DNA from 2 places in the Rhodohalobacter barkolensis genome. Region 2 is predicted to be linked to the other one. Evidence: riboswitches for the same ligand, from Rfam matches in the RefSeq annotation. Region 2 holds a riboswitch; the other holds the start of a gene.
The links. A riboswitch is a leader RNA that binds a small molecule or an ion and turns the genes downstream of it on or off. The one in region 2 is predicted to bind S-adenosylmethionine.

Region 1: another riboswitch for S-adenosylmethionine. It lies ahead of CWD77_RS05655 (O-acetylhomoserine aminocarboxypropyltransferase/cysteine synthase family protein); the one in region 2 lies ahead of CWD77_RS00645 (hypothetical protein).

What each region holds. Positions count from the first base shown of each region.
Region 1 covers NZ_PISP01000001.1:1,355,830-1,363,870, forward strand. The annotation lists gene CWD77_RS05650 (Xaa-Pro dipeptidyl-peptidase) at 1-843, shown strand, start outside; SAM riboswitch class I at 1,114-1,246, shown strand; gene CWD77_RS05655 (O-acetylhomoserine aminocarboxypropyltransferase/cysteine synthase family protein) at 1,376-2,701, shown strand; gene metX (homoserine O-acetyltransferase MetX) at 2,759-3,805, shown strand; gene CWD77_RS05665 (homoserine dehydrogenase family protein) at 3,809-4,879, shown strand; gene CWD77_RS05670 (hypothetical protein) at 4,945-5,589, opposite strand; gene mraZ (division/cell wall cluster transcriptional repressor MraZ) at 6,025-6,489, shown strand; gene rsmH (16S rRNA (cytosine(1402)-N(4))-methyltransferase RsmH) at 6,490-7,413, shown strand; gene CWD77_RS05685 (hypothetical protein) at 7,413-7,865, shown strand; gene CWD77_RS05690 (penicillin-binding protein) at 7,873-8,041, shown strand, end outside.
Region 2 covers NZ_PISP01000001.1:160,641-168,681, reverse strand. The annotation lists gene CWD77_RS00665 (Fic family protein) at 236-1,372, opposite strand; gene CWD77_RS00660 (carboxypeptidase-like regulatory domain-containing protein) at 1,906-3,021, shown strand; gene CWD77_RS00650 (CIA30 family protein) at 4,252-4,860, opposite strand; gene CWD77_RS15505 (hypothetical protein) at 5,145-5,318, opposite strand; gene CWD77_RS00645 (hypothetical protein) at 6,208-6,687, opposite strand; SAM-I-IV-variant riboswitch at 6,762-6,863, opposite strand; gene CWD77_RS00640 (hypothetical protein) at 6,839-7,183, opposite strand; gene CWD77_RS00635 (hypothetical protein) at 7,316-7,615, opposite strand; gene CWD77_RS00630 (ATP-grasp domain-containing protein) at 7,920-8,041, shown strand, end outside.

The DNA.
Region 1 (8,041 bases), 1.2 Mb from region 2:
AATGACTGGAATGTAATGACAGAGAACAGCTATCAGGCCTATGAAAAACTACAAGAAATGGGTGTGCCATCCATGGTTTACTATCATCAGGGTGGTCACGGTGGCGAACCTCCACACGAATTGATGAATAAGTGGTTTACCCGATACCTTTTTGAGGTTGAAAACGGAGTTGAGGATCTGGAAAGATCATGGATTGTACGTGAACGTGATGAGCGTGAAAATCCTACCCCCTACGAAAATTATCCACATCCGGCAGCCTCTCCGGTTACGTTTCATCTGACATCCGGTGCACCCGAAAGAGGTGGATTGACGCTTTCGCAACCCGAGTCTCAGGGAAATGAAACACTGGTTGATAACTACTCCTTTACGGGTTCAGCACTGGCTCAGGCCGAATGGACAGATCACCGATTAATCTACCTGACACCTGAACTTCAGGACTCTGTTCATATCTCCGGAGTGCCTTCGGTTTCCGTTACATTGGCGAGCAGTAAACCGGCTGCAAACTTAACCGTATGGCTCGTTTCGCTTCCGTGGAATGAGGGTCGAAACTCTCAAATTACCGATAATATTATCACGAGAGGTTGGGCGAGTCCGCAAAATAGAAACTCACTTCGGGAAAGTGAACCATTGGAACCCGGAGAATTTTATACTGTTGAATTTGACCTTCAACCGGATGATCAGATCATCCCTTACGGTCAGCAAATAGGTCTGCTTATTTTCTCTAGTGACAAAGAGTATACTCTTTGGCCACAACCGGGTACAGAGTTAACTATTGACCTGGACAATACAACCTTAACACTTCCGGTAGTGAACGGCAGGGATGCACTTTCAGGCATGAATTAAGGACAATCATACTTCAAATAGTGCAGATGAATTTTTGCCAAATGAGATGGTGAAAAAATTATTTGCATTTTCTTTGAAGACCGTTCTATCTTAAGAGCAATGAAAAATTCAAACCTACATTACACAACTTTTATGATCTGCCCCATGTGTATGCATAGTCACACATAGAGTAGAGGGTATATTTTTCATTAAGAAATTTGAAAGGCCCTCTGGAAACAGCAGGGCTTTATTTGTTCAGATAAATTGAACAGCGTTCTTTAAAATTAATGAGTCTTATCAAGAAAGGTGGAGGGACAGGCCCTTTGAAGCCTTAGCAACCGCCTCTCGAATTTATTCGGGAGGGTTAGGTGCTAAATCCTGCCCGTTTTGGTTTTCAACAACCAAAATTTGGGAAAGATAAGAAGCCGGCTCACCTGTTGTTACTTCAGGTTCTGTTTAAGCCTCTTCTGAAAATCTTTCCCACAGGATTTTCGGAAGAGGCTTTTTTATTTCACGATTTCAGCAATCAAATAATCATACAACAAACAGAACCATGAGCAGCAACGGAAAATCCAAAAACTACCGATTCGAAACCCTTCAGCTCCACGCGGGTCAGGAACCTGATCCAACAACCGGATCAAGGGCTGTGCCAATCTATCAAACTACATCTTACCAGTTCAACAATACTGATCATGCCGCAGATCTATTCGGGCTGAAAGAATTTGGGAATATCTATACCCGAATCATGAATCCTACTACAGATGTATTTGAAAAACGAATTGCAGCTTTGGAAGGCGGAGCTGCAGCTGTAGCCACTGCATCCGGTCAGTCTGCGCAGTTTCTGGCTATAACTACTTTGGCTCAGGCCGGAGATAACATCGTGGCTACGCAAAATCTCTATGGCGGAACTTATAACCAGTTCAAGGTAACCCTGCCCCGTCTTGGCATCGATGTGAAATTTTCTGAAAACGATGAACCGGCTGAATTTGAAGCACTCATTGATGATAAAACCAGAGCGATTTACGTGGAGAGCATTGGTAATCCTCGCGGTAATGTACCTGATTTTGATGGTATTTCAGCCGTTGCCAAAAAACATGGTGTCGCTCTGATTGTTGACAATACATTCGGAGCCGGCGGCGCCATTGCCCGACCTATCGACCACGGCGCCAACATTGTGGTAGAGTCGGCCACAAAATGGATTGGCGGACATGGAACCAGTATTGGCGGTGTAATTGTGGATGCCGGAAACTTTGACTGGGGTAACGGGCGATATCCTCTCTTCACTGAACCGGCTCCGGGTTATCACGGACTGAACTTCTGGGAAGTATTCGGCGAAGGCGGTCCGTTTGGAAATATTGCACTTGCAATTCGGGCCCGGGTTGAAGGTCTTCGGGATATTGGAGCAGCACAATCGCCATTTAACAGTTTTCTACTTCTTCAGGGATTGGAAACTCTCTCGCTCCGGGCTGAGCGACACACTACAAATGCACAAAAATTAGCCGAGTGGCTGCAGGAACAGGACTCCGTTTCGTGGGTAAACTACACCGGACTTCCGGATCATCCGCATCACGAGAATGGAAAGAAATATCTCAGAAACGGGCGGTTCGGAGCAGTTCTCACATTTGGAGTAAAAGGCGGTTTTGATGCTGCTAAAACTTTTATAGAAAATGTTGAGCTGGCGAGCCATCTGGCAAATGTGGGGGACGCTAAAACATTAGTCATTCATCCCTCGTCAACCACTCATCAGCAGCTGAGTGATTCAGAGCAGGAAGCCGGTGGCGTTAAAAAAGACCTAATTCGAGTGTCGGTTGGAATTGAACACATCGATGACATCATCGAAGATTTTGAGCAAGCTTTTGAAAAAGCGGGGAACCGATAAGCCCAATGAAAACTTGGCGGCCTGAACTTCTCTGATCAAATATATGGATAACTCATAATGAATAAAGGTATCACTACAACAACTTTGGAAACGGATTTCATTACTGAATCCGGATTTCGGTTTGAAAAAGCGCCGGTTGCCTATAAAACCTGGGGTGAACTCAATAGTGAAAAGGATAACGTCATCTTGATTTTTCACGCACTGACGGGACACGCAGCCGCTGATGAATGGTTTCCCGGGATCTTTGGCGAAGGAAATATTTGCGATCCGGATGAGCATTTTATTATCTGCATCAACGTACCGGGAAGCTGTTATGGTTCTGTAGGTCCTCAATCCATCAACCCGAAAAACGGTAAAGCTTACAAAAATGGCTTTCCCGAAATCACCATTCGGGATATGGTTCGATTTCAACAACAACTGTTGGATCAACTTGGTATTACCGGAATTGAACTCGTAATCGGCGGTTCCATGGGCGGAATGCAAGCTCTGGAATTCATATTTATGGATCGCCGTGCTCGTTCAGCTGTACTGATCGCCATGGGGAAAGCTCATACCCCATGGGCGATCGGTATCAGCCATGCCCAGAGAGCAGCCATTAAAAATGACCCAAACTGGAACAATGGAATTTATGAACCGGAAAACGGTCCGTTCCGGGGTGTAGCTACAGCACGAATGATGGCGATGGTGACCTATCGGGCACCTGAAGATTACAACCAAAAATTTGGGCGAAAACATCAGAATGAAGATGGCCAGTTTCAGATCGAGTCCTATCTCAACTACCAGGGACAGAAGCTGGCAAAGCGAATGGACGCTCACACCTATATCACTCTTACAAAGGCGATGGATTCTCATGATATCTCCCGAAATAGAAGTGACTTTGAACTGATTTTGAATCGCATTGAAATTCCGATTCAGGTCATTGGGATCACTTCAGATCACCTCTACCCTGTTGCCGAACAGAAAGAGCTGGCGAATCTTTTGCCTAATGGTCGTTTCGCAGAGATCGATTCACACGCAGGCCATGACGGATTTCTAATCGAATTTGATCAGCTCAATAGTATCATCAAACCCTTTACCCACCGAAAAGAACTTTTAATCTACTGAGATATGTCACAATTGCACGCCATCAAAAAAAACCGAGTCCCATTTGCCAAACCGAAACCTGTTAAAAAAATATTTATTGCCGGTGTTGGAGCTGTAGGTTGCACGCTGGTTAAACAGATTGAAGGTCACCACTCACTTCGAGTTGTAGGTATTTGCAACTCTCAACACGTACAGTGGTTCAGAAGAGAAGAAGCGAACTACAGGAGAAGTGAGTTACAAATTTCACCTGACAAACATTGGGATAATATTATCCGGAAACTAAGCTCATACAAAAAAGGGAGTGTTATATTTGTGGATGCAACGGGAAGTTCTGAAGTCTCGGCTCTCTATCCACAGTTGTTTGAAAACCATATCCATGTTGTAACTCCAAGTAAGCTTGCCAACACACAAAGCCAGGAAACCTTTGAAAACCTTCATCAGCTTGCCAATGAGTTTGATGTGGAATTTCACTACGAAACCAACGTAGGGGCAGGTCTGCCGGTTGTAAACACCATTAAAAATTTGATTGCTTCAGGAGATGAAATCATCGAAATCAGCGGTGTGGTTTCCGGAACAATGACGTATCTCTTCTCTGAGTTGGAAAATGGAGCTTCCTTTAGCGAAACCGTGAACAGAGCACGAACACTGGGTTATGCTGAACCCGATCCCAGGGATGATTTATCGGGAGAAGATGTGGCCCGAAAGTTTTTGATCTTGGCACGAATCTGTGGTGTTCGAATAGAACGAGATGAAGTAAATGTAGAATCACTTATTCCTGAAAACCTCAAGAATGTTGATGCAACCCAATTTCTTGACAGATTGGCTGAAGCAGACAACAACTGGCAACAAAAGATCGCCTTAGAAAAAGAAAAAGACCGGGTGTTGAGATACACGGGCAAATTGGAAAACGGAAAAATTGACGTCGGTATTGAAGCCGTTCCCAAACTATCCGCATTGGGAAATCTGACAGGTACTACAAATCTCATTACGATCAGAACAAAACGATATAACGACCAGCCGCTTACTGTTCAGGGACCCGGAGCAGGGAAAGAAGTTACCGCAGCCGGTGTACTGGCAGATATTCTGAAGATTTGACGGGCAAACATAAAAAAACCTCCTTACAAAAAAATGGAAGGAGGTTTATCTTTGCCAGCAAGAAACTATTTTGCACCACCAAGAAATACTACGGGCTTACTCATTACCTCCATATCGGGTTCAAACTGATCCGGAACTAATATCATAGCAAAAGCTACCTTGCCGGCTCCTCCACCACTGCTCAGAGCCCTTCTGCCGGCATCCATTGCCATCCGTTCAGCATCTCTGCTTGATTTGATGAAATGATCTCCGGGGAAAAAGTGGTCACCCGGGAAAAAATGATCTCCGGGGAAAAAGGTGTCACCGGGAATATGCGTTGAATTGGGATATGACTGAATAAGAAAATTCAAAAATTCTCGTCCACTGATATGCCTTCCTAACATAACAGGTCTTTCTGAGATTTTGACGGGATAACCATTCTGACCAACAATTCCTCGCTCTCCGATGGCGTATATATATAGTCTTCCTCCAACTTCAGTTCCGAATCGATCTGCTTTCAGATAGATTTGCCCCCTTTCTGTTACCCATTTGGAAAATTCTTCAAATGTGATTCCCTTTTCGCCGCTGTTCCCAACCATAGCCCTGTAGTTATTCTCTTCAAACTCTAACTGATACGCTATCTGTTTGGTGCCCTCTTGTGCTTGTAAGTCACTGAATAGAAATGACAGGCAAGTCAGTACACCGATTACTCCCACTACTAAATATCTCATGATTCGATTATTTAAGATTTATATTTAACGATATACACAATGACAAAATGGATACCGTATTTATTTTATAAGCGTAAGTAGATTCAGAGGTATGTCATCGCTCTCAAAGTTTTTTGTTTTCTGACATTTATTTGCATTCCATCACCCTTCCACTCTCTCCCACCAACCACCCACCGGAAAACACCTACGCAAATTTCAGCCTATACAGTTACTGTAAGCCACTTTTTCCAATGCGTTGAGTTTCCTTAAAAAATTTTCATCCACGCTAAACTTTTTTTCTTGACAAATACAGAGGCTATGAGGTACATTGTGGGGAGAAGTGGGAGATAGTGGGGAATTTATTAGCAAGGTTCCCGTACCCGGTCAAACCGGCTATCAATATGTTTTTAGCAATCCAGGCTCTGAGTAGCACAGAGTCTATAATAGAGAAAACCCGTGCCAAGTTTTAAAGGGGAATACGAACACAGTGTAGATAATAAAGGCCGTGTTGCTTTTCCGGCCAAACTACGCAAGATCCTCAAGCCTGAGGCCCAGGAGAGGTTTACCCTTTTGCGAGGCCTCGAACCTTGTCTCTATCTCTACCCACAAGACGAATGGGAACTTGTTGAAGATAAACTCTCACAAATCAATAGTTTTTCCCGTCAAGGCCGAACCGTTAAACGAAATTTCCTTCGATTTGCTGAAGATCTGGTTCTGGACAAACAAAATCGCCTTTCTCTTCCATCCCACTTAATGGAATGGTCCGGAATCTCAGACAGCGCCATCTTTATAGGCAGTGGTGAACGAATCGAAGTTTGGTCACCTAAAAAACTTGAAGAAGTTGATGCCGAACTCAGTTTTGAATCCTATCAGGACCTTTTTGAAGAGGTTATGGGCGGACAAAACAATGGAGGGGAATAGATGACAGGCTACTACGAGCACTTTCCCGTCCTATTAAATGAGTCTGTCGATTATCTCGTTACCGACCCTAAGGGTATATATATAGATGGTACACTTGGCGGTGGCGGACACAGCAAATCTATATTAAACAGACTAGACTCTGAAGGACATCTCTATGGAATTGACCAGGATCCGGAAGCTTTAAAAGCAGCCGGTGAGCGAATTGGTAATGACGAACGGTTCACCGCTTTGGAAGGTAATTTTGGTTATCTCTCTACCCTCATTCCAAAAGAGCATCAGGGACAAATCACCGGAATTCTTTTTGATTACGGAGTTTCCACGCATCAGATAAAAGAACCTGAACGAGGCTTCAGCTTTCAGCACGATGGCCCACTGGATATGCGAATGAGTGCTATGAGCGGTGTTTCTGCGCATAGCGTTGTAAATGAATACGATTATAAAAAACTGCGCGATGTAATCTTTCACTATGGCGAGGAACGAATGAGCCGACAAATTGCTCAGGAAATTATTAACCGCCGTCCTATTGAAACAACCGGAGAACTACGAGATGCCGTAGAGAGTGTTGTTAAAGGAAGGCACTCCATTAAATCCGTTGCACGGGTTTTTCAGGGAATCCGGATTGAAGTAAACCGGGAAATTGAAGTATTAAAGCTTGCCCTGCAGGATTCACTTAATCTTTTAAAAGTTGGCGGACGAATTGTTGCCATCTCTTATCACTCATTGGAGGATCGGTTGGTTAAGTACTTTTTCAAAAGCGGGAATTTTGAAGGTAAAATTGAAAAGGATTTTTACGGGAAATCACTCAATACCATTGAACCGGTAACAAAACAAATCATCACCCCCGGGGAAAAGGAAATTGAGACAAATCCGGCAGCCCGGAGCGCAAAAATGCGTGTTGCAGTGAAAATCAGTGAGGTAAACTGATGTATATCCAAACACCTATCAAAGAAAAGAAGAGCGTAAAGCCTAACCGGCGTGGTCTTTCAAACGGTAAACCATCCGGATGGAAAACCAAAAACTCACTTGGCAGCAATGGATTTAAGGGAACCACAAATTCTTACGGTACCCGCAAGAAAGAGCCTACACAAAAAAAGAAATCTGCCCTTCCGGCTTTTACCCCCTGGAAGGTTATACTCGCAAGCTTCTTGATTGGAGTTTGCGGGATTCTCTATATCGGACATGTTTTCAGTACTCAGCAGGCACTTCAGGAAGTGCGACAACTGGAAATTGAGTTCAACAAAGTACAGCGTCAGTACAACGCTTCCAGATTGGAATATGATCGTTTGGTTGGTCCAAAGGAAATTTACCAGCGGGCAAGGCAGCAGGGATATATCAATGCCGGTCCTGCCGATCAGATCATAACCGTAAAACCTTAGCCATATCATGAACGAAAGAACTGCAATTATGGGACGTATGTTTATGCTGCTGGGACTCCTGTTCCTGCTGCCTGCGGCCATTTTGCTGCAAATCTTTCGTGTAAACATGCTCGAAGCCGATGGGCTGAAAGAACTCTGGAATAAACAGGCTATAGACACTATTCCAATTTCTGCTC
Region 2 (8,041 bases):
TTTGTCGAATTCCGGCGTGCAGTTGCGGCTGTTCGCCTGAAGAGTTTTCAAGCCGCAGGACGCAAGCACCAAAACAGCAAATCCCAAACTCGCCCAATTCATCATTCCCATATCCTCGTCCCGGAGCTCCGCTCCAGCGACGACACCCCAGCAGCTCCGCTACAATTACCATTACCGAATGAATGATGTAATTACTAATTGACGATTCACCTTTTTGAATAATATGACAGTTTGCTCAATACGACAGAATTTCCACCAATGCCGGGTTAATATAGTAGTGCTTTCCCTTGATCTCTTTTTTCTCCAGAATTTGTAAATCCGCCAATTCATTCAAGTAATTTCGCGCTGTATTTTCTGCATAAACGCCTTTATCGGTCAGATGGTTAACCTTAATATAGGGTTGGGTAAAGATCGCTTCGGCGAGATCCTCCGGCCGGCGGACATCCGTCTGACTGCGCAGCACGTCAAGTATCTCCTCCTTGCTTTCGATGATATCATTCACCTTGCGCAGGGTGAGCCGTGAAGTCCACTCCACAGCTTTCAGCATATAGAGAAACCAGCTCTTCCAGTCGCCCTGCTGAGATACCCCCGCCAGGTATTCATAATAATCCTGTTTGTGCTCCAGGATATAACGGCTCAAATAGAGAATGGGCAGATCCAACTGATGATGCCGCGTAATAATATGCAGGTTCATGATACGGCCGACACGTCCGTTGCCGTCCCGGAACGGGTGAATCACCTCAAACTGGTAATGGGCAATGCACATCTTCAGCAGAACATCATCGGGCTGTGACTGCTCATCATTCAGGAAATCGATAAGGTTGTCGAGCCTGGCCTCCACTATCCCTTGGCCCCGGGGCGGGGTGTAGGCTGGCTTTCCTGTGTTCGGACCGGTACCCCCCATCCGTATAAAAGTTCTGGCAAATGGCGGACGGATTTCATCGCCGCTCTCTTGGATAATCTGATAGAGCCGGATAAAATAGTCCCGGTCAAATGCACCGTTCTCCTCCAAATAGTGATATCCCTCCCACAAAGCCTCACGGTAGCGCAGCACCTCCTTCGCCGGGGCCGGTGCTTTACCATCCGCTTTGGAATCACTGAGCGCCTTGTAGAGATCATCATCGGTCGTAAACACATTCTCAATGGCACTCGATACCTTCGCCTCCTGCAGGGTGATGGAGTTGATGAGCATACCGGGGTTGGGAATTGCAATACTTCGTCCAGCCAGCAGCGCCAGGGCCTCCTTTGCCAAGCCCAGCTGCTCATAAATATCCACATCCCGGTAGAGAGTCGGGGCAATCGGGAGTTCCGGAAGATCATTCCAGGGTTTTGTACGATCGGGGTTGACCGGGTAGAGCTGCTCTTTTGGCATTAATTTCTTTGTTTTTTAATATATGATAGCAAATCCGACCTTAAAATAGGGTAACAAAACCAAACATACATTAATTATTGTGATTTTTAATGTATGGTTATTAAAACGGCCTTAAAAACCCTGGATGCGTTATACAGCATTAGGTTTACGATATACGACATCCTCACCTGCCGAATTCCGACCATTACCTCGTCCCAGAGCTCCGCTGCATAACAACCCTGTCCCAAAGGGACAGGACATGAATAGCCCTCCCGACCAAATACGTCGGGACAGGCTGGGTTTTAACCCGGGTAAGAATGAAGCGCCCATATACACGCCGAACAGAGGGATCGGTTTGAAATTCAAAACAAAATTGAGGCGGTGCTTCAAAAATCTCATCTAAAAATATTCAATCTACTATTTGTCTTAATCCGCCGGTAGTCGGACAGGTACAAAAACTATCAAAAACTCCCTATTGAAAATGATAACACCGATCGTTTATTTATGAATGTTGCCGTTCAGGAATCAATGCCGGATTATACGGAGTTCATGCCATGCGCCGTGTCATTTTCATATTTCTAACCACCACTCTTTTCTTTTTTGGATTGACAGATCTGCTGCGCGCCCAGGCTATTGTTAAGGGAGAGGTCGTTGATACCGATACCGGACAGCCACTGCAGGGAGCGCACGTCTTCTTATCAGGCACCAAGCTCGGCACCTATTCGGATCGTTCAGGCCAATATACCTTGAGGCGTATTCCAATCGGTTCCTTTCGGATTATTGTCACCATGATCGGGTATGAACGGATGGTCTACAATGTGGATGTTGAGCCGGGAGATCAGTTAACCATCGACCTGAACCTGAAACCTGTAGTGTATGAAATGGATGAAATTAATGTGGATGACCTGGGTAAAAAATGGCGGAGAAACCTGGCTCGGTTTGAAGAATTATTCCTCGGCATGAGCGAAAATGCCGATTCGGTGTTCATCCTCAATCCAGATGTCTTACGCTTTGATACCAACTTCTGGGGACGATTAAAAGCGGAGGCGCTGGCACCCCTTGAGATTGTAAATAAATCATTGGGTTATGAGATAACCTACTACTTGTTCGAGTTCAAACACACAGGACATACCACTTACTGGGATGGAGAACCGCTGTTTAAAGAGATGACCCCATCCGATCCCACACAAAAATTTCTATGGGAATTCAACAGGCTGAAGGCATTTCACGGGTCGATGAGGCATTTCTGGCTGTCGGTGCTGGAAGACCGCGTTGAAGAAGAGGGCTTTCACATGTACAGAGTTTGGGAACCGATGTTTCCCGGGGATACGAATAATCTATTTAAGGTAACCGCTGAGGACATTGTCCGCCCGGCTGAAAAGGAGTACCTGAAAGAGGTGCGGTTTTCAGGATCACTGGAGATCGTTTATATGCGTGAGGAGGAAGATTGGCGCTATCTGGAGTGGACAAACGAACGGAACAGGGGTCCGGGTTGGTCGCAGGTTTCCTGGTTGGAACTCAATGAACGATCCATCACTGTTGACCCATCCGGCGAAGTTGTAGAACCCTATGGCGCCATTCAGCAGGGATATCTCGGTTTCCACCGGCTGGCCGATCTCACCCCGCGCGAATACCGCCCGGATGGATATTTTAAAGCCACCAACCGTTGAAAACCCTCGTCTGTCGAATTCCGGCGTGTTTTTACGACGGCTCGCCTGACGAGTATTTCCAAGCCTCAAGCGGCATGCAACAAATCACAATTCGACATTCATAATTCGAAATTCGGCATTCAAACCATCTCCTCGTCCCGGAGCTCAGCTCCGTCGACGACAACCTGCAGCTCCGCTGCATCATAACCCACCCCCAGCCCCTCCCTCTCACGCAAATGCACGTGACATGGAGGGGAGCTATTTACCTGCACAATTGCTGCAAATTATTAAACTGTCCCACAGGGTCAGCACACAAATAGCCCCGGTTTTTAACCCGGGGTAAATAGATCAACAAGCCTCCTCACCGAACAGAGTGCGTTGTTTGGAGTGCAAAACAGAATTGGGACGCTTGTTTTAAAATCTCATTTCAAACCTCTATCCACTGTTCATTTTGTCTTGAAACAAAACGAACCAAAAAATCAAGCCTGCCTGCGCTGAAGCTTCGGAAGGCAGGGCTGTGAGAAATCATCGACGTTCTCAGCCTAGATCCGGAAAAACTCAAGGCCTGTTAATCCCTTATTCCGATTTCAGATTCTGTTGGAGGCTGGTGAGTTTTTCTTTTCGTCTACTGTCTGCTCACTTTTTCCGCTGATTTCTCAAGGCCGTTTTTCATCTGCTTATCAAAAAAGAACAACCCCGCAGAGGTGACATATCAATAGCCTCGGGTGTAGCAAAGCGAAACCCGGGGAAACAGGGCACCATACATTCCCCGCCGAACAGAGAGAATAGTTTGGAGGACAAACCAGAATTGAGGCGGTTCTCACACATATTCATTATTCAAAAACAAACATCAACGAGTCAGGCATCCCTTTGCACAAGGTCAGACCGGATATTATATGCAGCGGAGCTACTCACTTTCGTCGGCGGATCGGAGCTCCGAACGAGGAATTCTGGATTGAGACAAACTCAATCTGCCGGGCAAACGCTTGGATCAGAAACAGCAATCCCCGGAATCAGTTTTTTGTGGATCGTTATTCGTCAGGTGGGCTTTGATTTTTGAATAACACTTTCAATGTACGATGATTACCCTATTCAGATCAAATGAATTTGAGAATGGCTATTTTATATACAACTAATGTTTGATGATATAACATAATATTAGTTTATAGCTACCCAATGACTGCTTCATATCATTCAAAAAAATTCTTCACAAAAGATTATTTGATCATTAATGCTGATCCGCCCCCCCCATTAATACACGCTCAGCCTTTGCACCCCCAGACGAAAAGGACCCTCTTGTCCATCCTGAATCATAAACCCGATCTCCAGAATCGCATCCGGGTTCAACTCCGGATTGCCGCGAACTGCATTCCCTCTAAATACCGGCTTGAAATCGCTATATGCCATTTCGTGAGTCTCCCACTCCCCTGCCGTGGTCGCAAAACGCGCCTCGTAGGAGTAGCGCGTCAGCCGTCCGTTTTTTACGGTTCTGAGCCTCAAGCTGTATATTTTTCCATCCCCCAACACGTGAACAGACAATCCCTCAAAGCCTGACAGGTCCACCGGTGTTTGTGCCCGTGTGCGGACTGATGCAAATCCACCATTATTCTCCAGGGATACCGTGCCCCTGAACAGGGCATATCCGTCTGGATGCAGCTCAAGTGTGCTTCTTGAAATCCCTCCCATTACGCTGTCATTTACAATCCGCCAAGCGGCCACCGATGTGTCACTGAAATCTATTAGGACCTGTTCTGTATCGTTCTTTTCAGTATCAGAACTCTTTAGCTCTGCCCCAAAACCTGGAAAGAGCATAGCAAATAACAAACTGGTTAAAAGGATGGATGTTGTAGTAGTAGGCAAGGGTTTCTTTGTTGAGTTTCCATTCGTATCGTATTGAGAGCTCAACAAAAACAGCCCACCATCAGTTCGGACAACCCACCCCCAGCCCCTCCCTTTCACGAAAATGCACGTGACATGGAGGGGAGCTACTTAGCTGAACAGAATTGACATACCGGAATTGCCTTTTCCATTTAATCAGGATAAACTATTCAAAATTCGTCATTCGTTATTCGACATTCGATATTCAAATCTCCTCGTCTGTCGAATCCAGGCGTGCTTTTGCGTCGGTTCGCCTGACGAGTTTTTCAAGCCTCAAGCGGCAAGTCGCAGGCAGCAGGTCGCAGGCAAGGCCTGAATGTCATCCTGTTGCGTCCCGACTCTTTTTCGGGGAACGTAGTGAAGGATCTCCATCCCATTAAGTCAACACCGGGAGATTCTTCTCCCGAAAGCATTAAGGAGAAGAATGACGATATGGTCATCCTGAACGTAGTGAAGGATCTCTACATTTGTTGCTATTATTTTGGAGACCCTTCGACAAGCCTGCCCTCCGAAACCACGGTGCAGGCGGGCTCAGGGTGACGGTGGAGGCTGGTGAGTTTTTCTTTTCGCCTTCTGTCTGCTCACTTTTTCCGCTGATTTCTCAAGGCCGTTTTTGATCTACTTATAAAAAATAAACAACCCCGGAGGGGGTGGAATATCAATAGCCCTGGGTGGAGCTTCGCGAAACCCAGGGTAAACAGAGACACACATCTCCTCGCCGAACAGAGAGCTTGGTTTGGATTACAAAACAGAATTGAGGCGATAGACTTAAAATCTTATTTCAAACTCATCCCCCTGTTACTTTTGGCTTGATCCGCCGGTAGTCGGACAGGTACAAAAGCAACCCAAAAATTAAGCCCTGAATGTCATCCTGAACGTAGTGAAGGATCTCTACATTTGTTGCTATTATTTTGGAGACCCTTCGACAAGCCTGCCCTCCGAAACCACGGTGCAGGCGGGCTCAGGGTGACGGTGGAGGCAGGTGAGTTTTTCTTTTCGCCTTCTGTCTGCTCACTTTTTCCGCTGATTTCTCAAGGCCGTTTTTGATCTACTTATAAAAAATAAACAACCTCGGAGGGGTGAGACACCAATGTAAACAGATCCAAACATCTCAACCGCCGAACAGAGTGCCTTGTTTGGAGTGCAAATCAGAATTGAGGCGGACTATCATGCAGCAGAGCTGCCAGTTGTCGTCCGCGGAGCAGAGCTCCGGACGAGGGTTAACCAAAAAAATCACAATTCGGCGTTCGTCCATCGTTATTCGACATTCAAACACCAACGTCTCACGCTTCCCTCTCACTTTTTGCATCTAGCATCTCGCCGTTATCATCACATCCCCATCACCTCTTCCCTCTCATAAATCCTGTCGTAGAGCAGCTTTCGGGTTTTGCCAAACTCGCGGATTTCGCGTGCACGCTGTACGAACTCTTCGTTGTCCATTTCATCGGATCTGACCATAAACCCCGCCTTGCCCTTATCGCTATACACGATCAGGTAGAGTCGGCGCATCCGGCGTTCCATCTCCAGGCAGTTCCATTCCCGGCAGTTCTTCAGAATTCGGATGAACATCTCATCCTTCACCGGTTTTGAATAGCTCTCCGGCAGGGTGACGGTGACCACCAGCAGGCCGTTCTTCATCTCTGCCACGGCTGATGAAATTCCGTGCAACATCCCCATCCATTTGATGCCCGCCTGAACATAGGAGCTATGAAGGGTTTTTCGCTCTCTTTCAGAAAGTGTAGAACTCAGAGGGTCATTGGTCTGATTGCCGGACGATTCTCCGTTATGGTTATTTTTTGACTGTTTCATAAGATCTGTATCGTTTGATGTACGGTTTCGGTTCGGTTGTGTGATACGTACATCAAGATCAGATGCGGAAAAGACGGGACTCGTTGCTTTGGATCCGTGATCCCACATCGTTTGAACCACCGTGCCCGAGCAGGTCGGTTGGCAACCCCGATTATCGGGGTTTCTTGATGCTGAATGGAAGATAACAGCTGGCTATTCCGATAACAAGCGGTTTGCAGGTTTCAAGTTGCAGGCAACAAGTCATAATTCGAAATCCGGCGTTCATCATTCGATATTCAAACCATCCCCTCGTCCGGAGCTCTGCTCCGCCGACAGCCCTGCAGCTCCGCTGCACAATACGTCTTAACCACTTTTTGAACGGGATTTGGTCAAATCCAAAACGTGATGGAAACGCCTCAACAAAAACCAATATTTCAAGCCACACTCTCTGTTCGGCGGGGAAATGGGGGTTGCCATTAAACCCATCAATGAATTGATGGGCTATAATATGTTTCATGGCTATGCCATTACTCAATAACTGGCACTCATTCTCAAATCGGTCGTTCGTCGTTCGGTCAATCGCAGTTCACATCGGGGAGCTTGCCAAGAACCCTCGTCTGTCGAATTCCGGCATGTTTTGGCGACGGTTCTAGTCCTCCTTCTCCCGAAGGTTTTCGGGATACTGAGGATAGACCCGACGAGTTTTTCCAAGCCTCAGGCAACAAATCACAATTCGAAATTCGTCCATCGTAATTCGCCATTCAAACATCAACGTCTGCTCCAGATCCTTCTGCTCCGGCCGAAAGACACGGCCTTCGGTCAGGACCCTGTCTCCGCTCACCGACTGATGACAGGATTCCTGATAGGAAAGCGCAGCGTATAAAGTATTGAGATCGAACCCTGCTCCCCACCGCGCCGCAGGCAGATCTTCGTAAGCAGATTGACTCATAAATTCCTCAGCGAAACTCGGCGACGTACTCAGTGCAACTCCGCGAGAAACCCTGAAAGACGATATAGGATATGCGATTTTTGATATCCGATATCCGATTTACGATTTACGATTCAAAAAACCACCACCCCTCAGACCTCTCCTCCAGAGGAGGGGAATTTTGCCCAACCGTATTTAGGCATCAACATCTACACCTTAGACCTTGAACCCTGAACCCAGAAACCTATTCATATAAAGTGATAATTAATTCATAATTTTATCTAAATACGAACAGGTTACTTTTTACCCATTTAAATCGTTTTTAATGATACTTCTTGACAAACCTTACGTTTCCGATTTCCTTCAACATACGATCCTGGAAAACGGCTATCCGGCATTAGCACTTTCATCGAAAGAGGAATTGAATCTGGGCGGCAGGTTGCCTCT